DNA from 4 places in the Vibrio sp. WZ-1 genome. Region 4 is predicted to be linked to each of the others. Evidence: predicted binding sites of a transcription regulator. Region 4 holds the regulator's gene; each other region holds the start of a gene.
The links. The regulator PurR, encoded in region 4, represses purine synthesis genes. The targets are predictions, from matches to a motif close to TNANGNAAACGTTTNCNTNA.
Positions count from the first base shown of each region.

Region 1: a site for PurR is predicted at 2,067-2,086, ahead of glyA (serine hydroxymethyltransferase). Genes of this name have one in related genera too.
Region 2: a site for PurR is predicted at 5,268-5,287, ahead of purM (phosphoribosylformylglycinamidine cyclo-ligase). Genes of this name have one in related genera too.
Region 3: a site for PurR is predicted at 5,788-5,807, ahead of purL (phosphoribosylformylglycinamidine synthase). Genes of this name have one in related genera too.

Region 1 is NZ_JBQEQR010000059.1:55,099-62,931, forward strand. It holds gene treC (alpha,alpha-phosphotrehalase) at 1-1,109, shown strand, start outside; gene ACTS60_RS05665 (YitT family protein) at 1,193-1,795, opposite strand; gene glyA (serine hydroxymethyltransferase) at 2,143-3,393, shown strand; gene lipA (lipoyl synthase) at 4,398-5,363, opposite strand; gene lipB (lipoyl(octanoyl) transferase LipB) at 5,360-6,022, opposite strand; gene ybeD (DUF493 family protein YbeD) at 6,199-6,477, opposite strand; gene ACTS60_RS05690 (serine hydrolase) at 6,639-7,817, opposite strand.
Region 2 is NZ_JBQEQR010000076.1:17,818-25,650, forward strand. It holds gene ACTS60_RS12675 (beta-barrel assembly-enhancing protease) at 1-127, shown strand, start outside; gene arsC (arsenate reductase (glutaredoxin)) at 144-494, shown strand; gene wrbA (NAD(P)H:quinone oxidoreductase) at 495-1,067, shown strand; gene ACTS60_RS12690 (DUF2069 domain-containing protein) at 1,088-1,528, shown strand; gene ACTS60_RS12695 (DUF2066 domain-containing protein) at 1,625-2,902, opposite strand; gene ACTS60_RS12700 (uracil-xanthine permease family protein) at 3,138-4,391, shown strand; gene upp (uracil phosphoribosyltransferase) at 4,546-5,172, opposite strand; gene purM (phosphoribosylformylglycinamidine cyclo-ligase) at 5,352-6,392, shown strand; gene purN (phosphoribosylglycinamide formyltransferase) at 6,536-7,174, shown strand; gene ACTS60_RS12720 (class II glutamine amidotransferase) at 7,575-7,833, opposite strand, start outside.
Region 3 is NZ_JBQEQR010000059.1:1,203-9,035, reverse strand. It holds gene ACTS60_RS05450 (succinylglutamate desuccinylase/aspartoacylase family protein) at 1-1,060, shown strand, start outside; gene ACTS60_RS05445 (DUF3622 domain-containing protein) at 1,158-1,466, opposite strand; gene purL (phosphoribosylformylglycinamidine synthase) at 1,686-5,609, opposite strand; gene mltF (membrane-bound lytic murein transglycosylase MltF) at 6,209-7,813, shown strand.
Region 4 is NZ_JBQEQR010000080.1:110,937-118,769, reverse strand. It holds gene glgA (glycogen synthase GlgA) at 1-68, shown strand, start outside; gene ACTS60_RS17170 (alpha/beta fold hydrolase) at 190-993, shown strand; gene ACTS60_RS17165 (putative signal transducing protein) at 1,026-1,343, opposite strand; gene ACTS60_RS17160 (TVP38/TMEM64 family protein) at 1,340-2,035, opposite strand; gene ACTS60_RS17155 (TfoX/Sxy family DNA transformation protein) at 2,151-2,741, opposite strand; cyclic di-GMP riboswitch class I at 2,858-2,948, opposite strand; gene purR (HTH-type transcriptional repressor PurR) at 3,220-4,224, opposite strand; gene torD (molecular chaperone TorD) at 4,672-5,319, opposite strand; gene torR (two-component system response regulator TorR) at 5,552-6,265, shown strand; gene elyC (envelope biogenesis factor ElyC) at 6,353-7,138, opposite strand; gene cmoM (tRNA uridine 5-oxyacetic acid(34) methyltransferase CmoM) at 7,253-7,833, shown strand, end outside.

The sequences.
Region 1 (7,833 bases), on a different contig from region 4:
GGGCAGAGAAAGGTGTGGATGGTTTCCGTCTGGATGTCATCAACCTGATTTCCAAGCAGCAAGATTTTCCAAGTGATGATACTGGCGATGGTCGCCGTTTCTACACGGATGGTCCACGTGTGCACGAATACCTTCAAGAGATCAGTGAAGCCGTGTTCCAAAAATATGGCAGCGTGACGGTAGGTGAAATGTCTTCCACCACACTAGAGCATTGTCAGCAATACTCAGCGCAAGATGGCAAAGAGTTATCAATGGTGTTCAACTTCCACCACCTTAAAGTCGATTACCCAAATGGTGATAAGTGGACGAAAGCGCCGTTTGATTTTATCCAACTGAAACAGATCTTCAACCATTGGCAAACCGGCTTAAATGGCAGAGGGTGGGGCGCGCTATTTTGGTGTAACCACGACCAACCGCGTGTTGTAAGCCGATTAGGTAACGACGAACAATACCGTATAGAGTCTGCCAAAATGCTTGCGGCATCAGTACATATGATGCAAGGCACACCTTATGTTTACCAAGGTGAAGAGATCGGCATGACCAACCCGGGCTACACCGAAATCAGCCAATATCGCGATGTTGAAAGCACGAACATGTACGACATTATGGTTAATCGCGATGGCGTATCTCACGACGATATGATGGCGATTTTGGCGCAGAAGTCGCGTGACAATTCACGTACGCCAATGCAATGGAACAACGAGAAACACGCGGGCTTTACGGAAGGCTCGCCGTGGCTAGAGGTGGCTCAGAACTATTCTGAGATCAATGTAGAAGCCGCGATTGCCGATTTGAACTCGGTGTTCTACTTCTACAAGCGTCTGATTGAATTGCGTAAACAGGTTCCCGTAATCACCGATGGTCGTTATGAGGACTTACTGCCTGACCACAAACGTATTTTTGCTTACGCTCGTCAGAACGAAAAGCAAACGCTGCTGTGTATCAATAACTACTACGGTGAAGAGGTGGAGTGTGTGTTACCAGAGCGCTTTGATATGAGCAAAGCCAAGAATCTGCTTTCTAACTATCAGAATGCGACCAGTGCGATTGCTTCCAATCATCAAGTCCTGCGTCCTTACGAAACACGCATCTTGCTGATTGAATCTTAAAGGTAAATAAAAAATACCCCTAAGGATTTCGATCCTAAACAAAAGGCTTTGGAGTGCTCCCCAAAGCCTTTTATTTTTTCATCCTATGACCCGTAGCTTACAGAATAACGATGTGGTTTGTGATTCATTGCAAGTACAAGGTTCAGTGCGAAGGCGCCAAGAATCGATAAGCCGATCACCCAAGGTGTGACGAAGAAGAAAGACGCAAACAAGATACACGCGTCGATCGCCATCTGAGATTTCCCGACCGAAATGCCGAACTTGTCCTGAATGAATAGGCACAATACGTTGAAGCCACCCAAACTTGAGCGGTGGCGGAATAGGATCAGCATTCCCAAGCCCATCAAGAGCCCACCAGCTACGGCGCAGTAAATCTCATTGATAGATTCCAGTGAAATCAGTAAATACAGATTATCGGCAAAGATAGAAACCAAAGCACCAGAAATTGCACTGTTAATCGCAAAATGACGGCCAAAGCGTTTCCATGCCAGTAAGTAAAAAGGACAGTTGGCTAAAAAGTAAAGCACACCAAACGTAAAAGGTGTAAATTGACTAATAAGCAGAGCCAATCCTGTCGTGCCTCCGGTTAAGAGGTTGGCAGATTGGAGAAAGAAAACCCCTTGAGCTACCAAAAAGGTACCTGTAAGAATTGCCATCCAGTCTTCTTTTCTTGAGTGTTTTTCCATCGAATACGCAGTCGTTGATGATAAATCGGGCATGCATAGTAGTAAAAAGATGATCTTTTCGGTAGCTAGAGGGTAAAATTTGCGGTAAACCTATGTAATTGTTGTTTTACAGGGTGTAAAGCACAAAATTGACAGTTAGGGGATCATGGTTAAACGATTGCAACATCGTCATGATATTTCTTACTTGTCATCATGAAAAAACTGCATGAGAAAAATTGCAAATTTCTCTTTATGACCTAGATCAAATTATGTAAAATGCGCGCCATTAGCTCGACGTAAACGTTTGCGTTAGGTCGTTATTCAGTTTTTTTGCAACTTTCAGTACCAATCTGAGTCAGGAGATACAGATGCTTAAGCGTGATATGAACATCGCAGATTACGATGCGGAACTGTTCGCAGCTATCCAGGAAGAGACTCTTCGCCAGGAAGAGCACATTGAACTTATCGCTTCTGAAAACTACACAAGTCCACGTGTAATGGAAGCGCAAGGTTCTCAGCTAACGAACAAATACGCTGAAGGCTACCCAGGCAAGCGTTACTACGGCGGTTGTGAGTACGTAGATAAAGCTGAAGCACTAGCAATCGATCGTGCATGCCAACTGTTTGGCTGTGAGTACGCGAACGTACAGCCTCACTCAGGTTCTCAAGCAAACAGCGCAGTTTACATGGCGCTTCTAAACCCAGGTGACACAGTTCTAGGTATGAGCCTAGCACACGGTGGTCACTTAACTCACGGCTCACCAGTTAACTTTTCTGGTAAGCACTACAATGTGATTCCTTACGGTATCGACGAAGCGGGTCAAATTAACTACGACGAGATGGAACAGCTAGCGCTTGAACACAAGCCTAAGATGATCATCGGTGGTTTCTCTGCTTACTCGCAAATTGTTGATTGGAAACGCATGCGCGAAATCGCAGACAAAGTTGATGCTTACCTATTCGTAGACATGGCGCACGTTGCTGGTCTAATCGCAGCAGGTGAATACCCAACACCAGTGCCACACGCTCACGTAGTAACAACGACTACGCATAAGACACTTGCAGGCCCACGTGGTGGTCTAATCCTGTCTAATGCCGGCGAAGAGATGTACAAAAAGCTGAACTCAGCAGTATTCCCTGGTGGTCAAGGTGGCCCTCTAATGCACGTTATCGCTGGTAAAGCTGTAGCGTTCAAAGAAGCAATGGAACCTGAGTTCAAAGCTTACCAAGCTCGCGTAGTGAAAAACGCAAAAGCAATGGTTGGTCAATTCCAAGAGCGTGGTTACAAGATCGTATCTAACGGTACTGAGAACCACCTATTCCTAGTTGACCTAATCGACAAGGATATTACTGGTAAAGATGCAGATGCAGCACTAGGTGCAGCAAACATCACAGTAAACAAGAACTCTGTACCAAACGATCCACGCAGCCCATTCGTAACGTCTGGTATCCGTGTAGGTACACCAGCAATTACTCGTCGTGGCTTCACTGAAGAAGACGCGAAAGATCTAGCTAACTGGATGTGTGATGTTCTAGATAACATCGGCAACGAAGAAGTTATCGAAGCGACGAAACAGAAAGTTCTAGAGATCTGTAAGCGTCTACCAGTTTACGCGTAACCTTCTTCATAGACTGAGCCGATTTCGTTGTCGAACATACTCATTTGCTAGAAGCAAACTCCGTGTGTTCTCCTAGAGTTCGACCCATCTATTTCGAAAGTTCACCCAATTTAAAGGTCCTCATTTGAGGGCCTTTTTGTTTTTCTAGCGTATGGAAGTATCAGCTCAGAGTACGTTGAAAGCAGATTCCTGATATCGCCTAGGCTCTTCGGAATGACGCGCTTTGGGTTTTGAGAGACAGGTTGTTATGTGGAGGCTCAGGAGTATTTGAGTGGAAAACGAAAGAGGTTATTAGGTTTTGAATATACTTTGGATTTACTCAAGAGCCCAACTTCGTCATTCCCTACAAGCAAGGAACGAGCGGGATAGGGAATCTCTAATTGTCACTGTTGCTTAGAGCGCGTGTTGAAACGAGTAGGCTCTTCGGAATGACGCGTTTTTAGTTGTGAGAAATAGGTTTGTTGTGTGGAGGCTTCTGGGGGGAGTAGAAAAACGAAAGAGGTTATTAGGTTTTGAATATACTTTGGATTTACTCAAGAGCCCAGCTGCGTCATTCCCTACAAGCGAGGGACGAGCGGGATAGGGAATCTCTAATTGTCACTGTTGCTTAGAGCGCGTGTTGAAACGAGATTCCTGATATCGCTTAGGCTCTTCGGAATGACGCGTTTTTAGTTCTGAGAGACAAGTTGTTATGTGGAAGCTTGGGAGTATTTGAGTCGAAAACGAAAGAGATTATTAAACTCTGAATATGCTTCGGATTTACTCAAGAGCCCAACTTCGTCATTCCCTACAAGCGAGGAACGAGCGGGGTAGGGAATCTCTTGGTGTTACTACAGCTTAGAGCGCGCTGAAAGCAGATTCCTGATATTGCCTAAGCTCTTCGGAATGACGCGTTTTTGATTCTGAGACAGAGGTTTATTGTATGAATGACAGTGTTTTATGTTCGGCAGATACAAAAAAGGTTGGCACTCAGCCAACCTTTTCTCATCAAAACAAGCGAGCGCTTATTTCACTTCAATACCTTGAGCCTGCATATCAGCATGGTAAGAAGAACGAACGAACGGGCCACATGCCGCGTGCGTAAAGCCAAGCTCTAGTGCGATCTCTTTTAGCTCGTCAAACTCTGAAGGTGGAACGTAACGTTCTACTGGCAGATGGTGGCGGCTTGGTGCTAGGTACTGACCAAGCGTCAGCATGGTTACGCCGTGAGCACGAAGGTCTTTCAGTACTTCAACGATCTCTTCTTTTGTTTCACCAAGACCCATCATCAGGCCTGATTTAGTCGGTACATTTGGGTGCTGCTCTTTGAATTTTTGCAGCAGTTGTAGCGACCACTTGTAGTTCGCACCTGGGCGAGCTTTACGGTACAGACGAGGTGCCGTTTCTAGGTTGTGGTTGAAGACATCTGGCGGGTTGTCTTTCATTAGATCAAGCGCCACATCCATACGACCACGGAAATCAGGAACCAGAGTTTCGATCTTGATGTGTGGGTTCAGTTCGCGGATTTCGCGGTTACAGTTAGCGAAGTGTTCAGCACCACCGTCACGAAGATCATCGCGGTCTACTGAAGTAATCACTACGTATTTCAGCTTCATATCAGCGATGGTTTTCGCTAGTTTCTTTGGTTCTTCTGCTTCAACAGGGAGCGGACGACCATGGGCAACATCACAGAAAGGACAGCGGCGAGTACAGATCGCGCCTAGGATCATGAAAGTTGCCGTACCGTGGTTAAAACATTCAGCTAGGTTAGGGCAAGACGCCTCTTCACATACAGAATGAAGGTCATTCTTGCGCATTGCTGATTTGATGTCTTGAATACGTTGGCTGTCGGCTGGTAGCTTGATCTTCATCCAATCAGGCTTACGTAGCACTTCTTTCTGCTCTGCAGGCATGTTCTTTACTGGAATCAATGCCATCTTATCAGCGTCGCGGTATTTGACGCCTTTTTCCATCTGGATTGGTTTGCTCATGCTTTGTTACCTTGAGAAGGTGCTTCTGTGCTGAAATCTACTTGCTCATAATCAAGCAAAGTAACGAGTTCTTGTATTAGTTGTTTTTCCACGGCTTTGATGTCTTCTGGTCCGCCTATTTGGCTTACCTGAACCATCTCCATTCCTTCATAGCCACATGGGTTAATACGTAAAAACGGACCTAAGTCCATATTCACGTTCAACGCCAGACCATGGAATGAGCATCCTTTACGAATGCGAAGTCCGAGAGAACATATTTTTTTACCGTCGACATAAACGCCCGGAGCGTCAGGTCGCGCAGCAGAATCTATATTGTATGCCTTCAGAGTGTTAATAACGAGGTTCTCAATGTGCGTAACGAGATCTCGCACTCCTAATTTTTTGCGACGTAGATTGATCAAGAAATACGCAACTAATTGACCCGGTCCATGATAGGTCACTTGGCCACCACGATCGCTTTGTACAACAGGAATATCTCCAGTGTTGATAAGGTGCTCAGCTTTCCCCGCTTGACCTTGTGTAAATACTGGATTGTGCTCTACCAACCAAACTTCATCAGGTGTGTCTTCTGTGCGTTGATCGGTAAACTCATGCATTGCCTTCCATACAGGCTCATAATCTTGGCGTCCAAGTCGTTTTACAACAAGTTGGTGTTGCATGGAAATTCCTGTCGCTAATAAATAAAGTTTTTGGATTATAAACCGGATAACCCTAATGCTCTACAGCTGAGTAACAGATTTTTAACTGTTGCATGAGAGGTTTTGCATTATCTATATGATAAATAAAAAGAAAGCAGCCGAAGCTGCTTTCAAAAAAAATTTAATTTATCAAAAAATTATAGAACCATGCGTACGATGTCGATTTCGCCCAGTTCTTTGTATAGGGTTTCAACCTGCTCGATAGAGGTCGCAGTGATGTTGATAGACACTGAGTGGTAGTTACCCTTAGCGCTTGGTTTTACTGCTGGGCTGTAGTCGCCAGGAGCATGGCGCTGGATTACTTCAAGAACAAGTTCTGGAAGCTCGGGTTTTGCATGGCCCATTACCTTGTAAGTAAATGAACAAGGGAACTCAAGCAGGTCTTTCAATTTTGCATCAGAGTTGATGGTTAGCATATCGATAACTCCAGTTGGTATTCGTTGCGGTGCGAAATAGTACAGTCAAATTAGGGGGAACTCAAGATCATCCCCAAGCATCTTAACGTCGCTTGAGTATAGATAACAAAGCCGCCCTAGTTGGCGGCTTTGCAGATTTGTTTGTTGGTCAGAAGCGACTCTTAGAAGAAGCTCTTGAACAACAATACGATGTAGTCCCACATGCGGCTAAATAGGCTGCCTTGGTCTACTGTTTCCAGTGCCATTAGTGGGTACTCAGCAATATCTTCACCATCGATTTGATAGTATAGCTTACCAACCACATCACCTTTATTAATTGGGGCTTCTAGTTCTTTTTCAAGTACGAAGCTTGCTTTTAGGTTCTTCGCTTGACCGCGAGGTAGGGTAACATAGGTATCTTCATCAACACCTAGTGCTACTGTATCTTGGCTGCCCATCCATACTTTTTCTTCTACGAAAGTTTCACCCGCTTTGTGTGGTGCTACAGTTTCGAAGAAACGGAAGCCGTAGCTCAGTAGCTTTTTGCTTTCTGATTTACGCGCGTTCGCATCTTTTGTACCCATAACAACAGCAACCAAGCGCATTTGGCCTTCTGTTGCTGAACTTACTAGGCTGTAACCGGCATTGCTTGTATGGCCAGTTTTGATGCCATCAACGTTCATGCTCTTATCCCACAATAGACCGTTACGGTTGTACTGTGTGATGCCGTTATAAGTGAATTTCTTATCCGAGTAAATACGGTACTCATCAGGAACGTCACGAATCAGTGCTTTACCAAGCAGTGCCATGTCGTAAGGCGTTGAGTATAGATTTGGGTTGTCTAGACCGTGTACGTTTGCGAAGTGCGTGTTCGTCATGCCTAGGGTATCAGCCCATGCATTCATTAAATCAACAAATGCATCTTCTGAACCTGCGATATGTTCCGCCATCGCAACACAAGCATCGTTACCAGATTGGATGATGATACCGCGGTTTAGGTCATGTACCTTAACGGTAGTACCTACTTCGATGAACATTTTTGAAGAATCTGGGAAGTTTTTAGCCCATGCATTTTTACTGATGGTTACATCATCATCTTCTGAAATATTACCACGCGCTAGTTCTTGACCAATTACGTAGCTGGTCATCATTTTCGTTAGACTTGCAGGAGATAACTTAGTGTTCATCTCTTTTTCTGCCAGTACTTTACCTGAATGGTAATCCATCAATACGTAGCCTTTCGCTGCGATTTGTGGTGCGTCTGGAACAACAATTGGTGATGCAAGTGCTGATTGAGCAAAGGTTGCAGAAAGAGCAACCGAAGAAACGAGAATAGATTTCACAAACTTATTTTTATTCATGGTAATTCAAATTTTT
Region 2 (7,833 bases), on a different contig from region 4:
TAAAGCCATTCAATATTATAGTGAAGCAAGTAAAATTGCCGAACTGGGAAGTTTAAAACAAGCTCGATACGACGCTCGTATCGACCAACTTATGATCCAAAGAGATCGATTCATGGCATTACAATAACGAAATGGAGAAAACCATGTCAGTCGTGATTTATCACAACCCTCGTTGCTCAAAGAGCCGTCAAACACTAGAACTTCTAGAGCAAAATGGTGTAACACCGGAAGTGGTCAAATACCTTGATACACCGCTTAATGTTGAACAACTGAAAGCGCTGTACGCTCAACTTGGTTTCTCTTCTGTACGCGAGATGATGCGTACAAAAGAAGACATCTACAAAGAGCTTTCACTTGGTGAAGCGTCAGTCACAGATGCGCAGCTTTTTGAAGCGATGGCTCAAAACCCAAAACTGTTCGAGCGCCCAGTTGTGGTTGCAAACGGCAAAGCAAAAATAGGCCGTCCACCAGAGCAAGTATTGGAAATTCTATAAATGGATTGCCAGATCCTCATTTTGTATTTTAGCCGTCATGGATCTACAAAACTGCTGGCGAGACAGATAGCAAGAGGGGTCGAATCGACCCCTCGTTGCGAAGCAATTTTGCGTACAGTTGAAGAATTGTCACCTCACTCACATACCCCTTCGGATCCAATTGTTACTCTAGATGAGCTAAGAGGGTGCGATGGCCTCGCGTTTGGCAGCCCAGTATGGTTTGGCAACATGGCCGCACCGCTTAAGCATTTTTGGGATCAAACCACACCTTTGTGGGTGAATGGCGATCTTATCGATAAGCCGGCTTGTGTGTTTACCTCATCATCTTCGATGCACGGAGGTCAAGAAACCACGCTACAGAGCATGATGACCCCACTTCTGCATCACGGCATGATGGTGTTGGGGATTCCCTACTCAGAACCGGAACTACACACAACACAGTCCGGAGGTACACCTTATGGGGCTAGCAGCGTAGGACATGAGCCAAGCCTCTCGGCTGAAGAGATTCGTCTCGCACAACAATTAGGAAAAAGACTGGCAACCGCCGCACAAAAGCTCAAAGGAAGCCAGTAAGCTCAAGGATAAGTAAATCGATGTCTGACATTATTGACCAACCACCTCTCAGCACACGAACCCAAACCTATCGCTACATGGCGCTATTCGGCAATTTGGCGTTGTTAGCTTGGGTCGCAATTTGGCAATTAGCACTTTCCCCTCACCCTCACCTGAGCAGCACTACTCTAGCAATTGCGTGGTGTGTTCCTTTGCTTTTGCCGCTTCCTGGCATCCTCGCGGGTAAGCCTTATACGCACGCTTGGGCTAATTTTGTTTTAATGCTCTACTTTCTGCATGCACTCACTATTTTATATGTGGATGATGGTGAACGATGGCTAGCAGCCGTAGAGTTAATGCTCACTACATTAGGGTTCGCTGGTAACATCTTATTTGCACGTGCACGTGGTAAAGAACTAGGCTTGAAACTAAAACGCTTGTCTCAAGTCGAGAAGGAAGAGAAAGCCAAATTCAATAAGTAACCTCAGTTCAGGATAATTTAAGCCATAAAAAACAAGCAATAAAAAAGAGTCGCTCTGGGCGACTCTTTCTTGTTCAGCTTTGGTAAAACATAGAGCTTAACTTAGGTCTTCAACCACATCCGTTTCCAGTACTGGCGCGATTTCTGATTCTTGCTCTACTGGCTCAGCTTGAGTACGAACTGGCGCGTTCCATTTATAAATCAAATCATACTGCACTGGTGCTGGCTGAACGATGACAGGTTGCTCTGATTGGGTTACCTCAGCAGCAGTATCCAGCTCAACCACACCTGCTGCTTGGCCTTCTTCTGCCTCCACTGGCAATTGTGCTGGTTGAGCAGGTTCTTCAGGCAGTTGTACTGGCGTAGCTTCTTCCATACTCACCAATGGTTCTTCTGTTGCCACTAACGGGCGAATTGAAGACGCTTCTTGCTCAAACGCTTGTTGAGAAGCTAACAGGTGAATCGTTAACGTTACTTGGTCTCCTTGCACACGCTTGATTTCCGTACCTGCTACTGAATTCAGTTTGGTTAAGGCACTCTCTAGATCGAAGAAATCCATCGCCGACTCTACATTCAGTACTTTTACATCAAGCGCTTTAGAGGACTTACTTGAAACCACAACCGCACTCTTCTTCGCGTAGTAATCAGCAATACCGCCTATCATCGAAGGAATCGCATTTGCACCAGATACAGAACCGCTACGTGGCGATTGTTTTGATTCAGAGAGTTGAGCAGGCGACTGATCGTACAGTGTCCAACGAATCTTATCACCTTGAACTCGCATAACCAGTACGGCATCCACTGGATAACGTTGACTTGCTTGGCTGATTGGTCCAACAAAGTCACCCCAAAGATCAGAGACGTTCACGCCAGTCACGTCATCAAAATCACCCACTGGCATAGTGATAGGTAGACCACGGGCCTCTGCTGCTTTACGAAGAGCGACTGCATTTGCTGAATCCGAATGCTCCCACGTAATAGCGCGATCGTATCCCTGCTCTTCCACCATCCAGACTAAGATATTTGCTCGGTTTGGTGACCATAAAGGAAGTTGAGCTTGAGTGAGCAATGAGCGAACTTGACTACTATTAAATAGCATCTTAAGGCTTGTTTGCCCATCAAGCTGACCATAGCTTAGCTGAGAGATATAGCGTGCACTCGAGCCTACCGCTTTTTGAATAACTGGATTGTTAATAGAAGATTGACTGCCCGTCGCTCTGACGATGACATCTTTCATACCTTGCTGACGAGCAAGAGACTCACCATCTTTCTGATTACTGTCTATCGCAACTTCGGCACGGTAGACATCTACCTGAGTAAGAGCGTGCACAGGCAGGGACAACCAACCTATCAGTAGGAGAGCTAAATAGCGCATAGTTTTCATAATCCTCAAAACAAGAACCCGCATGATAAGCAACTATCATTTCTTGAGCAAGAAGGGTACTGAGTATGTTGTCGATATTCTGACCAAGTTATTACTTAAAACCGATATAAAGTATTCGTCGCTCTTATAAATCCATACAAAAGTTTGATCTAGACAACATTGCAATCGATTGCCAGATGATAAGATTCGCCGGATTTGTCTACGTATCTTTGAATAGGGAATTATTATGAAAAATGCGTTACAAGGCGCTCAAATGCTCTTTGTCGCTTTCGGTGCTCTCGTGCTTGTGCCACTTCTTACTGGCCTAGATCCAAACGTCGCTCTGTTTGGTGCTGGTGTCGGTACTCTTCTTTTCCAACTGATTACTAAACGTTCTGTTCCAATCTTCCTTGCCTCTTCTTTCGCGTTTATTGCTCCTATCATGTTTGGTATCCAAACTTGGGGTATCGGAGCAACCATGGGCGGTCTTATGGCAGCGGGTCTGGTTTACGTCGGTCTTGGTGCAATGATCAAAGTCCGCGGCGTTGGCTTTATCCATAAGATTCTGCCACCAGTGGTTGTTGGCCCTGTAATCATGGTGATTGGCCTTGGCCTTGCTCCTACCGCAGTTAATATGGCAGTAGGCAAAACAGGCGATGGTGCAATTCAGCTGATCAATGGTGATGCCGCCGTTATTATCTCGGCAGTTTCACTGCTTACCACCATTGCACTTAGCGTGTTCGCAAAAGGTTTCCTAAAGCTAGTTCCTATCGTGGGCGGCATCTTGGCAGGCTATACCGTATCGCTGTTCTACGGTGTGGTAGATTTCACTCCAGTCGCTCAAGCGGCTTGGCTAGCAATGCCAAACTTCACAGCACCAGAGTTCAACATCAACGCTATCTTATTCATGATCCCAGTGGCTATCGCTCCAGCGGTTGAGCACGTAGGTGATATGCTAGCGATTTCAAACGTAACTGGTAAAAACTATCTTAAGAAGCCAGGCCTGCACCGCACTATCGCGGGTGACGGGGTGGCAACGATTGCCGCATCTATGGTTGGCGCGCCACCAAACACCACTTACAGTGAAGTTACGGGTGCGGTTATGCTAACGAAAGCATTCAACCCAGTAATCATGACATGGGCGGCGGTCACTGCTATCGTACTTGCACTCGTTGGTAAGCTAGGTGCAATTTTGCAAACCATCCCTGTTCCAGTGATGGGCGGTATCATGATTCTATTGTTCGGTTCTATCGCAACAGTGGGTCTAAACACACTAATCAAGAACAACGTAGACTTACACAAATCTCGTAACCTTGTGATCGTTGCAGTAACACTGGTATTTGGTATCGGTGGCATGGCTTTCGGTATTGGCGAGTTCAGCCTACAAGGTGTGAGCCTGTGTGGTATCGTAGCAATCATTCTTAATCTAGTGCTGCCACACGACCTTGGTGAAAACCACGTTGTTGATAATGCACAGATGGAAGAAGAAAGCGCAAAGTAGTCCTCTGTGTGGCTCTACCGATATAAGTCGCACGACTTACTCTCGCTTCTCACATCTCGTCACTAGTTTCGAAATAAGTAGATACAAAAAAGGCTTGGTTCTCACCAAGCCTTAATTTTTTTCAATTCAGTAATAATGAAGCATTAAGCTCTAACTATTTAGTACCGAAGATCTTGTCACCTGCATCACCTAGACCAGGAACGATGTAGCCTTTGTCGTTTAGCTTCTCATCGATTGCTGCAGTGTATAGCTCAACGTCTGGGTGCGCTTTTTCTAGAGCTTCGATACCTTCTGGTGCTGCAACAAGAACAAGGACTTTGATCGCCTGACAACCTTTCTCTTTTAGAAGATCGATAGTCGCGATCATAGAACCACCTGTTGCAAGCATTGGGTCAACAACTAGAGCAATACGCTCATCGATGTTAGAAGCAAGCTTATTGAAGTATGGTACTGGCTCAAGTGTCTCTTCATCACGGTAGATACCAACAACACTGATACGCGCGCTTGGCATGTGCTCAAGAACACCATCCATCATGCCTAGACCCGCACGCAGGATTGGCACTACTGTTACTTTTTTACCCTTGATTTGATCAACTTCTACAGGACCATTCCAACCTTCAATGGTTACTTTCTCTGTTTCAAAGTCTGCAGTCGCTTCGTACGTAAGTAGGCTACCGACTTCTGTCGCTAACTCACGAAAACGTTTCGTGCTGATGTCACCTTCTCTCATTAGACCAATTTTGTGTTTTACTAGAGGGTGTTTAACTTCAACAACTTTCATTTCCATCTCCGGCTTTTTTGGCAATATTTAAACAAACCTTCAGATTATACATGATTTTTGCAGGGATATCAGGATAGTTCACTAAAGAAAAAAACCGACGCAAACGTTTGCTATCTACATTTAACCACTGGTAGAATAGCGCCGTTTTCATATCCAACTTAAAAACCGAGGACTTCCCTGTGAGTGGTAACAACTCTTCTCTTAGCTATAAAGACGCTGGTGTAGATATTGATGCAGGCAACGCGCTTGTAGATCGTATTAAAGGTGCGGTTAAGCGTACTCGTCGCCCTGAAGTGATGGGTGGTATCGGTGGTTTTGGCGCACTGTGTGAATTACCGACTAAATACAAACAACCTGTACTGGTTTCTGGTACTGACGGTGTAGGTACAAAACTTCGCCTAGCACTGGATATGAACAAGCACGACACTATCGGCGTTGACCTAGTGGCAATGTGTGTAAACGATCTAATCGTTCAAGGTGCTGAGCCTCTATTCTTCCTAGACTACTACGCAACAGGCAAACTAGACATAGACACAGCGGCGGACGTAGTTTCTGGTATCGCTGATGGCTGTGTTCAAGCAGGTTGTGCGCTTATCGGTGGCGAAACCGCTGAAATGCCAGGTATGTACGAAGGCGAAGACTACGATGTTGCTGGCTTCTGTGTTGGCGTAGTAGAAAAAGAAGACGTGATTGACGGCACTAAGGTAGCAGCAGGCGATGCACTAATTGCTGTTGGCTCAAGCGGCCCACACTCAAACGGTTACTCTCTTATCCGTAAGATCCTAGAAGTTTCTGGCGCAGATAAGAACGAAGAGCTAGCAGGTCGCACTATCGGTGAGCACCTACTAGAACCAACGAAGATTTACATCAAATCAGCACTTAAGATGATTGAGAAACACGATATTCACGCTATTTCTCACATTACAGGTGGTGGTTTCTGGGAAAACATCCCACGCGTACTGCCTGAAGGCACTAAAGCCGTGATCGACGGTAACAGCTGGGAATGGCCAATCATCTTCAAATGGCTACAAGAGAAAGGCAACGTTGAAACGCACGAAATGTACCGTACCTTCAACTGTGGTGTAGGTCTAATCGTAGCACTACCTAAAGACCAAGCAGACGCAGCAGTTGCACTTCTTAAAGAAGAAGGCGAAAACGCATGGGTGATTGGTGAAATCGCTCAAGCAGAAGCCAATGAAGAGCAAGTTGAAATCCAATAACTTGCGAATCAAGCTCAAAAAATAAAAAGAATGAGGACGTGATGTCCTCATTCTGCTATCTGGAACATCGAAAACCATTCTAATAGTAGGTAATTTAGCGAATACGCACTTCAAACCTACAATAGCAAGGCAGTCTCTACATCATGAAAAACATAGTGGTCCTCATTTCGGGTAACGGCAGTAACCTTCAAGCCATCTTGGAAGCTTGCGAAGACAGTATGCCAAATGCACAAGTCACAGCGGTGTTCTCCAACAAAGCTGACGCTTATGGTTTAGAGCGTGCAAAACAGTTTGATGTGAATGGTCATTTTGTCGATCCAAAAGCATTCGAATCACGTGAAGACTTTGATGCTGAACTGATGAAGCAAATCGATGACTACCAACCGGACGTGATTGTTCTTGCTGGTTACATGCGCATTCTGAGTAGTGAGTTTGTTTCCCATTACCTAGGTAAAATGATCAACATCCACCCTTCTCTTCTGCCTAAGTACCCAGGTTTACATACCCACCAGCGCGCTATTGATGCTGGCGACAAAGAACACGGCACCAGCGTTCACTTTGTGACAGAAGAACTCGATGGCGGCCCTGTGGTACTACAAGCCAAAGTCCCTGTGTTTGAAGACGATGATGCCGATGTCTTGGCCGCGCGCGTTCAGACTCAGGAACACAAAATCTATCCAATGGTGACTAAGTGGTTAGCGGATGAAAGGCTAACGATGAGAGATGGCAAAGCGTATCTAGATGGCTTTGAGCTTGGTGAACACGGCTACGCCGACGAGTAATTTTCAATTCCAAACGACAAACACAAAAAAGGCAGCCAACAGGCTGCCTTTTGTTATTTTAAATCTTATAAACTTAATTCAAGAAAGCCACAGTCAGACTAGAAACCTAAAACCAACCACCTAACAAGTCCCTACAACCACTTGAGCAATACCATACTCGGCTAGTAGATTCTGAATCGGGCTCGTTCTTCGCCGTTCAGAATGACACGGTAGGTAACGAAAAAAGAAACTTAACTTCAATTATTTACGTCATTCCAGCAAGCCTTAGCGAGACTAGGAATCTACTACCAGTACACTAGGAAGTAAGAATGTTTCTCCGTATCCGTCCTCGATTTAAAAGGCATAAAAATAAAGCCCGCGATTAAGCGAGCTTTATTTAGTTATTAAGTGTCCGGAACCATCACTCCAACGGCTCGGTCGGTGCTTGGTTGCCCGGCTTCGGTGCAGCAAATGGCACATCTTCTAATGCCTTGGCGTTATTCAACACCAATTCACCGACATGAAACAAACCAAACTCACCTGGCTTCATTCGTTGCCATGTCTCATTACCAGTTAGCGGCTGAGTCGCAATCACAGAAACCACATCATTTGGCGTCGTCTCTTCTTGGAAATTGATTTCTACATCTTCATCCAACAGTGCTGCTTTACCAAATGGTGCA
Region 3 (7,833 bases), on a different contig from region 4:
TAAAAAAAGCAAAGTATTTGAGCTACTCGGGCATCAAGTACAACCAGGGCAGCGATTAGAAACTGAATTTGAAGCAGCGCAGCTTTACACGCACTCACCGCTTTCTATCCCTGTGGAAATTATCCACGGTAAGCAAGAAGGTCCTGTACTTATGGTGAATGCCGCGATCCATGGTGATGAGCTTAATGGCGTAGAGATCGTTCGTCAGATGATCAACCAATTGGATCCTGCAAAGCTGAAAGGTACCGTGATTGCCGTGCCTATCGTGAACGTGTTCGGCTTTATCCATAAATCGCGCTACCTACCAGACCGCCGTGACCTAAACCGCTGCTTCCCAGGCAGTGAGAAAGGAGCATTGGCATCACGTATGGCGCATGGCTTCTTCAATAACATCGCCAAGCGTTGTGACTATATTTTGGATCTTCACACGGGTGCGATTCACCGTACTAACCTGCCACAGATCCGCGCGAACTTGAGTAATCCCGAGACACTGCGTATTGCAAAAGCATTTGCAACACCAGTAATCGTAGACTCAGCTCTACGTGACGGTTCTCTGCGAAGCGAAGCAGAGAAATGCGATATCCCTGTGCTGACCTATGAAGCGGGTGAAGCTCTACGCTTTGATCCACTATCCATCAGCGCTGGTGTACTGGGCGTTCAACGTGTGATGCAAGCAATCGGTATGCTACGTGCGAGCCGTAAGAAACTGCCTGAACCAATTATTGCGAAATCCACCAGCTGGGTTCGTGCATCTGGTAACGGAATTTTGCGTACCGTTGTTAACTTAGGTGACAAAGTAGAAGAAGGCGAAACGCTGGCTTATATCAGCTCCCCTCTTGGTCACGATGAGCTTGAACTCTTAGCGCCAAAAGGCGGTATCGTTATTGGCCAACAAACGCTACCACTTGTGAACGAAGGCGATGCAATTTTCCATATCGCGTACTTCAAACAAAACGATGAAATGGTAGAGCAAGCGGTTGAAAGCTACATTGAGGAGCTTACTGAGTTTGATGTTGACCAAGTAACGACGGGCCAAATCCCGCTAGATACCCAGCAGTAACCTCTTAATCTCCACTCAAACAAAAATGCCCCGAGATATACTCAGGGCATTTTTTTATTCATCATCGATGGCAAAAATGCCACCTAGCAGATAGCGATTACTCTTCGTCAGTATCTACGTTTGCTTCACGAGCTTGACGAGCTTCTTCTTTACGAACTTTTGCCGCTAGTTGCTCTGCTTCACGCTCTTGACGTTGTGCAGCTTTACGCTCGTTGCGAACTACTTGGTTTTGAACAAAGCCAGCTAGCTCTTGCTCAGCCCAAGCTTGTGCTTTCTCTTCGCTGTCAAAACCAGTTTCACGTTTTGATACTGCAGTTTTACGAGACGTCACTTGACGAGTGATCTCTGCGCTCCAACCGTTACGTTTTTCAGTTACGCGGATAGCAAATTTTGGATTTTTAGACATTTCTTTCATTTCCTAAGGGATTAATCAGGGATTCGGTCAACTTGATAACTCCATCTAAGCTGAGCTGTTTAACACCATCCCTTGGTAAGCGCGGTATTAGAGCACAATTGATTCGTCTTTGCGCGACTTTTTTAATGCTATATGAGCATTTTTCTTGGTTAAAACAAAAGCGCAGACCTTTCGGATCTGCGCTTTTTTCTATTTCATGGATTAACTGGATTAACCGATGTTCTTACGTGCGTTTTGGAACATACGCATCCAAGCGCCATTCTCGCCCCAACCTTCTGGAGACCATGAGTTCGCCACTGTACGGAATACACGCTCAGGGTGCGGCATCATGATAGTCACACGGCCATCTTGAGTCGTTAGGCCTGTGATAGCGTTTGGCGAACCATTCGGGTTGTTCGGGTATTGCTGCGTAGCATTACCTTGGTTATCCACGTAACGAACTGCAACCGTACCTGACGCTTCAATCGCCGCTAGATGGTCAGCGTCACGTACTTCTACGCGGCCTTCACCATGAGAAACTGCGATTGGCATACGAGAACCTGCCATGCCGTCGAAGAATACAGAATCAGACTTTTGAACTTCAACTAGGCTGAAACGTGCTTCGAAACGCTCAGATTCGTTGCGAACAAAGCGCGGCCACAGGTCTGCACCTGGGATTAGCTCTTTCAGGTTCGATAACATCTGACAGCCGTTACACACACCTAGAGAGAAGGTATCTTCACGCTGGAAGAAACCTTCAAACTGGTTGCGAGCTTGCTCGTTGAACAGGATAGACTTCGCCCAACCTTCACCTGCTCCTAGTACGTCACCGTAAGAGAAGCCACCACAAGCCACTAGGCCTTGGTACTCTTCTAGCACGGCTTGCCCTGTTAGGATGTCGCTCATGTGAATATCAGTTGCTTCAAAGCCAGCACGATCAAATGCCGCTGCCATCTCAACGTGAGAGTTAACGCCCTGCTCACGCAGAATTGCCATCTTAGGCTTAGCGCCCTTGTTTATCATAGAGCCGGCAATGTAAGGTGCTGCGATGTCTTCGTTCACATCGAAGCTTAACTTCACGTTTAGACCTGGATCAGAGTTGTCTTTCTTCGCTTCGTGCTCTTGGTCAGCACATGCTGGATTATCACGTAGACCTTGCATCTTATGCGTCGTCTCAGCCCAGATAGTACGTAGTTCAGTACGGTTGCGCTCTAGAACAACAGTTTCACCTGAAGTAATCACTAGCTCATCAGACGCAGCCCCTTCACCAACTACAGAGCCAATAACATGTGAACATTCTTCAAGGCCGTTTGCAGCAAGTGTAGAAAGAACAACGTCTAAATCTTCGTTCTTAACCTGTAGTACCGCACCTAGCTCTTCGTTGAATAGCGCCGCTAGTGCATCTTCGCCAAGGCCTGCGATATCAGCTTTCACACCACAGTGACCCGCGAATGCCATTTCAGCAAGAGTCACGAATAGACCACCGTCACCCTTATCGTGGTAAGCCACTACTTGGTCGTTTGCTACTAGTGTTTGAACACCTTCGTAGAAACCTTTTAGCTGTGCTGCGTTGTCTACGTCTGCTGGCTTATCACCAAGCTGCTTGTAAACCTGTGCCAGTGCAGTCGCACCTAGACGGTTCTGACCGTTACCTAGGTCGATAAGAACAAGTGACGTGTCACCTTTGTCAGTGCGAAGTTGCGGAGTGATTGTCTTACGTACATCTTCAACACGAGCAAACGCCGTGATGATTAGAGATAGCGGAGACGTCACTTCTTTCTGCTCGCCGTTCTCTTCCCACTTAGTCTTCATAGACATTGAGTCTTTACCCACAGGGATAGTCAGACCAAGTGCTGGGCATAGCTCTTCACCCACGGCTTTCACTGCTTCGTAAAGACCTGCGTCTTCACCCGGGTGACCTGCTGGAGACATCCAGTTTGCAGACAGTTTGATGTGTTTGATATCGCCGATGTTTGTCGCTGCAATGTTTGTGATTGCTTCACCAACCGCTAGGCGAGCTGATGCACCGAAGTCTAGTAGAGCAACTGGCGTACGCTCACCCATCGACATTGCTTCACCATGGTACGTGTCGTAACTTGCTGCTGTTACCGCACAGTTGGCAACTGGAACCTGCCATGGACCAACCATTTGGTCACGCGCTACAAGGCCAGTTACGGTGCGGTCACCGATAGTGATAAGGAATGTTTTCTCTGCAACCGTTGGTAGACGTAGTACGCGGTCTACCGCTTCGTTTAACTCAATACCATCACGGTTAACCGCTGGGTTGTTCGCTTTCAGTGTCTTCGCATCACGGTGCATTTTAGGCGTCTTACCTAAAAGCACATCCATTGGCATGTCGATTGGTGTGTTGTCGAAGTGTGAATCTTCAAGTTTCAGTTCACGTTCTTCTGTTGCGATACCAACAACTGCGTATGGTGCACGCTCACGCTTACAGATTGCATCGAATACTTCCATGTTCTCAGGAGCAACTGCCATTACGTAACGTTCTTGAGATTCGTTACACCAGATTTCTAGCGGGCTCATGCCCGGCTCATCGTTTGGTACACCACGCAATTGGAAGATACCGCCACGCTCGCCATCGTCAACAAGTTCAGGAAGTGCGTTAGAGATACCGCCTGCGCCAACATCGTGAATGAATGCGATTGGGTTAGCATCACCAAGCTGCCAACAACGGTCGATCACTTCCTGACAGCGGCGTTCCATCTCAGGGTTTTCACGCTGTACTGATGCGAAATCTAGATCTTCTGCTGATTGACCAGATGCCATTGAAGAAGCAGCACCACCGCCAAGACCAATGTTCATTGCAGGACCACCAAGTACAATTAGGCTTGCACCTACTGGGATCTCTTTCTTCTGCACGTGCTCGTCACGGATGTTACCCATACCACCGGCAATCATGATTGGCTTGTGGTAACCACGAACCTCTTCACCTGCGTGAGAGTTAACTTTTTCTTCGTAAGTACGGAAGTAACCAAGTAGGTTTGGACGACCAAATTCATTGTTGAACGCCGCGCCACCAAGTGGGCCTTCTAGCATGATGTCTAGAGCGTTAACGATGCGACCCGGTTTACCGAAATCTGTTTCCCATGGCTGTTCAAAACCAGGAATACGTAGGTTAGAGGTAGTGAAGCCAACCAGACCAGCTTTTGGCTTACCACCAATACCAGTCGCACCTTCGTCGCGGATTTCACCGCCTGAACCAGTCGATGCGCCCGGCCAAGGAGAGATAGCCGTTGGGTGGTTGTGCGTTTCCACCTTCATTAGGATGTGAGCTTTCTCTTGGCTGTAACCGTACTGGCGAGTTTCAGGGTTCGGGAAAAAACGACCTACATCTGAGCCAACCATTACCGCTGCGTTATCCTTGTATGCAGACAGTACGTTTTCTGGCGTAGTTTCGAAGGTATTCTTGATCATTTTGAACAGAGACTTCTCTTGCTTAACGCCATCAATAGTCCAATCTGCATTGAAGATCTTGTGACGACAGTGCTCTGAGTTTGCCTGTGCAAACATCATCAGTTCGATGTCGGTTGGGTTGCGATCTAGCTTATTTACGAACGCATCGTAAAGGTATTCGATTTCATCATCTGCTAGGGCAAGACCGAGGGTAACGTTTGCGTTTTCAAGCGCAGCACGGCCGCCGTTTAATAGGTCAACGTCCGCAACTGGTGCAGGCTCCGCAACTTGGAATAGTGCTTGTGCGGAATCGAAATCAGTGAAGATCACTTCCATCATTCGATCATGAAGAATCGCTTTTAGTTCAACCAACTGAAGCTCTGAAAGCTCAGCGGATGTCTCGATGTAGTAAGCAGTACCACGCTCAAGACGAACAACTTTACCCAAACCACAATTGCGAGCAATGTCAGTTGATTTAGAAGACCATGGAGAAATTGTTCCCGGTCGTGGAGTCGCGAGCAGAAGCAAACCTTCTGGCGTATGTTCTTCAATTGTTGGACCGTAAGTCAGTAGTTTTTCTAGTTTCTCAACTTCTTGATCATCTAGATCTGCTGATAGCTCAGCAAAGTGAGCAAACTCCGCGTAAATGCCAGTGATAGGCAAGCTTAGTTCACGACAAAGCTCTAAAAGCTTGTTAACACGAAATTCAGATAGAGCTGGGGAGCCACGAAAAATTCTCATGTGCTTAGGTCTCTTATGCAATTGGTTAAGGTCTATTGACCTGAGGTGATATTGGAATAAATTCAGTGGGTTAAACTGTTTTACTTCGAAGCTATTCCCGAAGGTTTGCAAACCTATGCCGATTCCACCTCTTGGTTGCGAGCGCATTATATAGCAATTGTTTTTGTGATGTAACACCAAAAGCAACCGTTTGCGTCATTTTTTTTGTCAAATTTGATTTATACCGAAATGACTGCAAGGTGCAGGGTTCAGAGCGTTGTTACTGATTCAAGCTCAAGGAAAACAACTTGGTAATAGCCGGCTCTTTCCAAATGGTTTGACGACAACTACGTTTCTGTTACGGACACCAATTCATAATCACGGAGACTTGGTCATATACTTCGTTAACGATTTTCAATTGAGAACCACTAGATCTTCAAATGGTTGCCTCGGTTTCAAACCAAGTCATTCTCGAGGAACCAAGCACTCAAGGTAACTTGTTATAGCGTTAAAATGTCGATAAAACACACAATGTCGCACTCTATCTGCCTGATTCACTTTGCCCGACTTGCACGCTTTGATATAAAGGCAACTAGAATTTATCGAGACGTACCCAATTAATGCAAATAAGTCAGTTCAACCGATTCAAGCGCATCGCCCTCCTTTTCACCTCTGTGCTTTTACTTTCTGCTTGCCAGATTGAATCGGAGCCTAAGAGTGAGTTCGAGCTAATCCAAGATCGGGGAGTTCTGCGCGTTGGCACGCTCAACAACCAGCTTTCCTATTACATTGGTCCCGATGGTCCGGCTGGCTTGGATTACGAACTAGCACGTAAGTTTGCTGAGCAACTAGGTGTAAAGTTGGAAATTAAGCCTGCTTTTCGCCAAGCTGAGTTATTCCCTGCACTAAAGAAAGGGGATATCGATATCATCGCAACTGGGTTAAACCAAACTTCTCAAGCAGTGCAACGTTTTCGTCCGGGCCCAGCGTACTACTACGTAAGTCAACAAGTTGTGTATAAGAAAGGCCAGCTTCGCCCACGCGATATTGATCAACTTATCAACTATCAAGAATCGAAAGACGACAAAGCAGAAGATGAAGAAACCAATGCAGGTGCAGAAACGCTACAAATCGTAGAGCAATCTCAATTTGTCCCAACATTAACGGCACTGCAAAAAGAATACCCTGAGCTTCAATTCGAAATTGTTGGTGATGCAGATACCCGTGATCTACTAAAACAAGTATCAACAGGTGAACTCCGATTTACTGTGACTGATTCGGTAGAGCTTTCTTTAGCTCAGCGACTGTATCCTGACCTTGCTCAAGCCTTTGAATTGACAGAAGACCAGCCTGTATCTTGGTTTACACGTCGCTCTGAAGATGAAAGCTTATACGCAATGTTGATCGAATTCTTTGGCAACATTAAACAATCTGGTGAGTTAGCAACGTTAGAAGAAAAATACATCGGTCACATTGAAGCCTTTGACTACGTAGACACTCGAGCCTTTATTCGCGCATTGGACAACACCTTGCCAAAATGGGCACCGCTGTTCCAGAAATACGGTGAAGAATTTGATTGGCGCTTAATTGCCGCGTTAGCTTACCAAGAGTCCCATTGGAAACCTGCTGCAAAATCACCGACAGGTGTGCGGGGTATGATGATGTTAACGTTGCCTACAGCAAAAAGTGTTGGTGTAACTAACCGCCTTGATCCTGAACAGTCCGTGCGTGGTGGTGTGGAATATCTGCGTCGTATCGTCGCGCGAGTGCCTGATTCAATAAATGAGCACGAGAAAATCTGGTTCGCCCTAGCCTCCTACAACGTAGGCTACGGCCATATGATGGATGCAAGACGCCTGACCAAAGCGCAAGGCGGCGATCCAAATGCTTGGGCAGATGTAAAAGAGCGCCTACCGCTGCTTCGTCAAAAGCGTTTTTACAGCCAAACTCGTTATGGATACGCCCGTGGAGATGAAGCGCGTAACTACGTAGAAAACATTCGTCGTTACTACCAATCAATCATTGGCCACGTAAGTCAAAAACCTGTCATCGATGAAGATACAGAAGATCTACAAGTCATACCGCCACTTGATCCAAATTTGCTAATTTCTGGAGCAGTGGAAACCATCGCAGATCAAGAATCAGATGCAGAAGAAATGAAATCTGATTTGGAGCAAAGTTCGGTTCCAAATGCGGAAACCTCACCGCCTCCTAGTACAGAATAAACCTTTCGAAAATAGCGAGC
Region 4 (7,833 bases):
AAAAAGATTTCTGTTGGCACAAAGCTGCAGAAGAATATTTGCAGCTGTATAGGGCTGCGTTAAATTAACGCAAAATTTTTAAAAATTGTAACTAAAGGCACCGAATGAGGTGCCTTTATTACCTTGTACTTATAGAGTGTGGTAGGATTTACTCACACTTTTTCATACAGAATGTTTTCAGACTGATAAATGACTCAGCCACTTCTATTCCATAAAACCTATATACATCCCACCAGTAATGAGTGGGTCGTTTTCGTACATGGTGCTGGTGGCAGTTCGTCAATATGGTTTAAGCAACTTAAGGCATATAAAGAACACTTTAATTTAGTTTTAATTGACCTGCGTGGACATGGTAAATCAAATCAGTTAATCAAAGAGTTGATGACAAGTCGCTATACTTTTACGGAAGTTACGCAAGACATTCTAAAAGTTTTGGACCACCTTAAGATTCAATCGGCTCATTTTGTTGGTATGTCTCTGGGGACCATCATTGTTCGTAACCTTGCTGAACTAGCCTCGGAACGCGTACGTTCTATGGTTCTCGGTGGGGCGGTAACACGTCTGAATACACGTTCTCAAATTCTGGTGAAACTTGGCAACCTTGGAAAACATATTCTGCCTTATATGTGGCTATATAAGCTGTTTGCCTACATTGTGATGCCACAGAAAAACCAACGTGAATCGCGACATTTATTCATTCGTGAAGCGAAGAAGTTGTGTCAAAAAGAGTTCAAACGCTGGTTTATCTTGGCCGCTGACGTTAACCCTTTGATGAAATACTTTAAAGATCGTGAACTCCCGATTCCAACGCTGTACTTGATGGGCGATAGAGATTACATGTTTATCAAACCAGTTAAAGAGATGGTTGCGGTACACAAGCAAAGTGTTTTACGTGAGATCCCTGACTGTGGTCATGTGTGTAATGTAGAAAGGCCAGATGACTTTAATCAACACTCCATCGAGTTCATTAAGCAGCAGAGTTTAGCTGCCTAAATCCGAAATGATTGAAAAGATAAGGGGAGCCATTAAGGCTCTCCTATTTGATACCCGCATTGCCAACATGCACCAAACTGCCCTTCATTCTGCTCCAAACAATTAGGACATTGCCAATCTTGGTAACTCTGCTCTGCTTGTTTTTGATAGTCTTCGACAATGGCTGAAGCTTTCAATTGTTGCTCAGGATATAAAAGCCAAACATAAGGGTCTGTATCATTACCAAATGGCAATTCCCCCTTTAATCCGAACATCCCTTCGCCTCTTACTTCACAGCCTATCTGCTCGGTCTTGAGAAGCTCACAGACGATATGAGCTTCAGCGGGATTTTTTGCGATGAATACCTTCATTGCGCATTTCCATTTTGTTGTACTTGAGTTGGGCGGATTTTATTCATTACCCACTTGGCGATGATTGGAAACAAACCAAGTAGTGCAAATGATGCTAATACGGTGGGAGACACAATACCTGAAAGGCTATCTATGGTGGCTAATTGAGTCCCCGCATTCAGGTAAACAGCTGTACCCGGTAACATACCTACTTGGCTGGTTAAATAGAACCGTGCAATCGTCATAGGTGTCAATCCCATCAGCAAGTTGATAAGAAAAAATGGAAAGACGGGAATTAAGCGTAGAGAAAACAGGTAAAAGGCCCCATCTTTTTCAACGCCTTGGTTAATGGCATTCAGTTTGTTTCCAAACTTACTTTGTACCCATTCTCTCAATAAGTAACGGCTACTTAAGAAGGCAACTGTTGCGCCAATGGTGCTGGCAAAAGAAACCAATAAGAGACTGGTCCAGAAACCAAATAGAGCAGCACCCAGAAGCGTTACTACGGCAGCTCCGGGAATGGAGAAAGCGGTGATAGCTATATACGCAAAGAAATAAGTTGCTGCAGCAAGTACGAAATTTTGGCTAATAAAAGTGTTCAACGCCTCTTGCTGTGCCTTGGCGTTTTCTAGGGTTAGATATTGACCAAAACTCACACCTAAAAAGACAATCGTCGCGAGTAGGATCAGTCCTAAAATCAGTTTCTTATTCATATCTATCACTCCATTTCTGCTTCTTAGATAATAAGACAGAATGGAGTGAGAAAAAATTTCAAAAAAACCGCAGTGTAAAACTGCGGTTTATGAATTCCTGGAGCTCAAACTTGTGTTATGAGAGGTGGTTAATTAGCTCTTCTCGACGAGATTGAGGTACAACACTCCAATGAGTACCATTAATGGCGCCCTCAAGGGCCCACAGTAACTCGATGCTTACAGAAGCTGTATGTGTTTCTTGGATCGCCTTGTACGCGTTTAACGCCCCTTGTTCTTCAAGCTGCGTAACAGAATCTATGCCTGCTTTCTTAAGCATTCTCTCTGTTGCTAGCCTAAGGTTCGGTAGATCTTTTAAACGAGTCGGTTTAGAGCTGGCTTGCTGTTCTTTTTCAAGCTTTGCAGTTTCGAGCGAACTTTTGGCTACTTCCACTAAGTGTTGTGGTGTGTCCCAAAGGTCTGGTGAAACGGCATAGTACTTTGTGACTACAGGAAATCCACGCTTCTTGTATACGTAAGGTTTAAGTCCCTGAGTTTCAAAGTCTGAAGATGTCTTTTTATCGGCTCTGATATGAAGCTGGTTGTTAACGACTAATGCAAACATTGTTTCATCAGCAAAAAGGCCAAAGCCGCCAAACATTGAGCGTGACTTGATCGTACCAAGCACCTCAAAAAGCTTCATAGAGTCTTTGAGTATCGGTTTATCCATGATGTGTTATCTCGGTGTAATTTAAATTACGCCACCAAAAATCAGGTCCGAGAGATTAGCAAACGCATGCAGACACAATGTCATTAAAGGGTAAACTCGTCATATGCATACTTGCCATCGGTAACCCCGCTACCATGCTATCTCATGCGATAGTTTAGGCCGGAAGCTTTGCGTCCCACTCTTTAGAGTGGTTTGCCCTGTGCGTGACACTGAAAGCATACTTCCTACATTGGACTAATATCACATTCTGCGCTTGTAAATGTGATCTTGGTTCAGTTAATAGTTATTTTTTCGTGAGTTAAGTTTCATAGATTAACAAAGTGGTCTACCAGGAAATTGTCAGCGCTAGAGAGTTGACTGTACGAAGAAATAACAAGTCTGCAAAGTTCTACATACAGAACTGTTGTCATGGATGGGTTGTTAAATAAAAAGCATCCATATGGATGCTTTTTGATGATGAGTAAACGAGCACTAAAGATTAGTTGATCTTTCTAACCGTGTTTCTAATCACGATCTCTGGCTGCATTTCAAACACTCGTTTTTCGTGTTCTTTATCTTTGATACGCTCTAGTAGGATCTCAAAAGCGTTTTTACCCACACGACGTTTTGGTTGGTGGATAGTCGTTAGTGGTGGTGAGAAGTACTCTGCCAGCTCAATGTTGTCATAGCCGATAACAGAAACATCATCTGGTACCTTGATACCGTTCTGCTGAAGGCGGCTCATCAAGCCAAGTGCCATCGTGTCATTGAAACAGAAAACTGCGGTAGGGCGTTTTTCCATTGCAGTAATGTTATCTGCCGCTAGCACAGCGGTATCACACTCAAAGTTGCCTTCAAGAATCCAATCTTCGTTAACCGCAAGGTTTGCTTCTGCCATTGCACGACGATAACCCGCAATACGCTCTTGGCACGCAGCTTTTTCGAAGTGACCGCTTAAACACGCGATGTCTGTGTGACCATTGTCGATCAGATATTTTGTCGCGATGTAACCGCCTTCTTCTGAGTTATCAATGATCTTGTCTGCTTGTGAGCTTTCTGGACCCCAGTCCATCACAACTTTAGGTATGTCTGAGTGACGGTCAAGCATCTCTTTTAGTTCTTCCGTCAGATCAGAACACATTACTAGAATGCCATCTACACGCTTTTCAGCGAGCATGCGGATGTAGTCACGTTGCTTCTCGTAAATACCGCCCGTGTTACATAGGATAAGAGTGTAACCTTGACGGTAACAGTAGCTCTCAACACCATCGATTACTTCAGAGAAGAACAGGTTGGTAGATTGAGTTACTAGCATACCGATGGTACGAGTTGAGTTGCACTTTAAACTGCGTGCAACGGCACTTGGTGCGTAATTAAGTTCATCCACCGCTTTCATTACTTTTTCTTGAGTTGCTTCTGCAACAAAGCGAGTTTTATTAATTACGTGCGAAACCGTAGTGGTAGAAACGCCGGCTAAGCGAGCAACGTCTTTAATAGTGGCCATAAATGATGTCCTGTATCGAGCTACTGTAAATACCGTAGTGAAGACAACCATACGCTTAGGGTCTTGCGCAAACCGAGCAACTGCGAATAGGGGCATTGCTGAGATATTTGGCAGCGGTTGTTCCGAAATCGGTATAAAAAGGTTTGTAGCAACATTTATCGCTGAGTCTCATATTCCTTTCTTATACTAAGTGAGGAATTGGTCAGCAATCCTGTTAAGAAAACACAAAAACCGCTTTATTTCAGCGGTTTACATATAAATCATATTTAATCGTTTGCGCTCACATTTTAGACTGATGCGGGCAAGCTGGCAATGTTTTAAGCAGCTGTTTTGTGCCTCGGAGGTCACAGTTTAACGGCTAAATGGATTGTATTTCTCTGCGCCAGATTAAAAACAAACGAATAAAATAGGGAGTCTGAATGACAGACTCCCCAAAATAGGCGGCAATTATTCACCAAGAAGGTAGGTGCTGTCCAGTTTACAAAATGCAATTAATAGTTGCGCGACACTAACATAGAAGCCAAATTCATCGAATTGCTTACATTTAGCGGCAAACTGAGGTAGCCATGTCAAAAGGTGTTGCTGGATGAACTCATTTTGCTTTTCGAATGCATCTTCCATGTGTTTTTCCTGCTCGAGTTCATTTGAGCGGATAATCATATTGCCTAAAAAATCTAACTCGACTGCTAAATGATCCGCAGGCTCTTTTAGATTTTCGTCAACTTGCACACCAAAGTCTGCCATCAGCCTTTCCATCTCTTCTGCTGGTTTATCGTTTAATAAACCAGATTCACCGATGTACATTGAGGCATAAGGTAGCGCACCGTGCTTTTCTGTTTTAAGAAAAAGTTCACAGAAGTCCGCAGCTAGCTCTAACTGAGCATCTTCACGATCTTGTAGGCGGTTAAGCGCATCAACAAGGGCATTAACGGATGGTTTGAGTGTTTCATTTTCACCTAAACCAGCTAAAAAGCTTCGAATTTCAACACTATGATAAGATTCCAGTTCCTTGTCTGTCAGCTCTTTTGCAAACAGGCTAGAAAACCACCAATAAATCTCAGCTCGTTTTTCGTTAAAAGCTTTCACTTCTTGCATTTTTTTGCTCCCAAATAGTTATCCCCTAAGTGTAAACAATTAAAATGAATAGCAGTAACTATAATTGTTATGGTTTATTGGGAAATATGCATGTTTATGAATGGCGGCAAATAAGCTTGTTTTGCATCAATAAATCCACAAAATCTTGCTTTTTATTGTAACTATTACTAGATATGTTACTAGTTATGAATAGAATACGTCTTGGAAGATAAAAAAGACAGAAGTGGTGTAAATGAGCTATCACGTATTAGTCGTAGAAGATGATGTTGTAACTCGCAGTAAGCTTGCGGGCTATTTCCAAAATGAAGGTTACAAAGTTAGTGAAGCAGAAAGTGGTGCTGAAATGCGCGAAGTGCTTCAAGAGGGCGACGTAGACCTGATCATGCTGGATATTAACCTGCCGGGTGAAGATGGCCTTATGCTTACGCGTGAATTACGCAGCCAATCAGATATCGGCATCATATTAGTGACAGGACGCACGGATAGCATTGACAAAATCGTTGGTCTAGAAATGGGCGCAGACGATTATGTAACAAAGCCTTTTGAACTAAGGGAATTATTAGTTCGCGTTAAAAACTTGCTGTGGCGTATTTCAGCGGCTCGTAACGGTTCACAAAAAGCAGCGAACGACACAAATGAAGAACACATTGTGCGTTTTGGTGAGTGGATGTTTGATATTCAACGTCGTGCTCTAAGCCGTAACGGTGAGCCGGTGAAATTAACCAAAGCAGAGTATGAACTGCTGGTCGCACTGTCTTCATACCCAAATCAGGTATTAAGCCGTGAGCGTATTTTGAATATGATCAGCCACCGAGTGGATGCGCCAAATGACCGTACAATTGATGTATTGATTCGACGCATGCGCGCTAAGATGGAGTTTGATCCAAAGAACCCACAAATTTTTGTGACCGTTCATGGTGAAGGCTACATGTTCGCAGGTGACTAGGGTCTGTTGACTTAAATCAACGCGATAAAGAAAAAGGAGAGCAATGCTCTCCTTTTTTGTGCCTGTAGGTTTCGTTTTGAAGCCGGCTTAATGCGCTTCTTCGACAGGTGCCTGGCCAATATTATCTCGCAAGTGCTGCCAGATAATACCCATAGTCTCGTGCCAGTATCGCTCCGTTTGCTCTAGGTACTGTGCTTTTGGTGCATAACGATGCCAAGGTTGGTTGACATCTGCAACAGCCAAGAAGTTGGTTGGGGCAGGAATTGGCTGAATCCCTGCTGCACGAAACTCGTACATTGCGCGCTTCATATGGCTTGCTGACGTTACCAGTACAATATTTTTCTGTTTTACAAATGCGGCAGCTTGTCTTGCTTCTTCCCAGGTATCTTTAGCATCTTCAAGCAAGATAATGTCAGACTTAGCAACACCAAGAGAAAGGGCTACGTTAGCCATCATACGAGCGTGACTGAGTTCTGAACCTCCCGCGTAGCCTGACAAAATGAGTTTTGCGCCCGGGTACATACGAAGAATACGTATGCCTTCAGTGAGCCTCATTAAAGCAGCGCGACTTAGTTGTGAGGTGGGTGGTATTTCGTCATCGACAACATGCCCATTTCCTAAAACCATCACGTAATCGACAGATTCCGATACCGGTAAGAAGGCTTTGTACTCGCGTTCCAAAGGCATAAGCAACTTGGTTGCAATAGGTTGAAATGAGGCAAGGAAGATGCCTGCAAAGGTGAATAGAACAATGAAACAACCAGTTTTACGTTTGCTAGTAAAACTAATTAAAAATAGGCCTAATAGACCAATCAGCAGTAAGGCCGGTAAGGGCATGAGCAAGGCTGATATTACTTTTTTCAGCTCAAACATACTTAAATAGTCCGAAAAAACATCAATTGATTATAAAAATGAGGGAGACCCTCTTTATTCCTGCTTTTCTTGTGCCAGAATAGCGGCACAATCCGATATGATAACCCAGTAGACGTGACAGAAGACCGTAATTTCGACGATATCGCCCACAAATTTGCAAAAAATATTTACGGATCTGATAAAGGTGAGATCCGCCAAATCATTGTATGGGAAGATTTTCTACAGATTCTAAGTGAATTGAATACCGACCAGCAAGCCCTGCAGGTTCTTGATGCTGGTGGTGGCTTAGCGCAAATGTCGCAAAAGCTTGCTAAGCTCGGACATCACGTTGCTTTATGTGATCTATCTTCGGAAATGCTGCAACTAGCAAAACAGGATATTGAAAAAAACGGTTTGCTTGAGCAGTATCGCCTGATTCATTCGCCTGTCCAATCCATTGGTGACCATATGGAAGAACAGGTGGACCTTGTCATGTTCCACGCCGTGATGGAGTGGCTCGTTGATCCCAAAACGGCACTCGAAACGGTATTGGAACAGGTCAAGCCGGGGGGCATTGCATCGGTTATGTTCTATAACCACCACGGCTTAGTCTATAAAAATGTGGTTTGTGGCAACATTCCTCATATTTTAGACGGCATGCCTCACCGGAAAAGATTTAAACTACAGCCACAAAAAGGCCTAAAACCCGAAGAGGT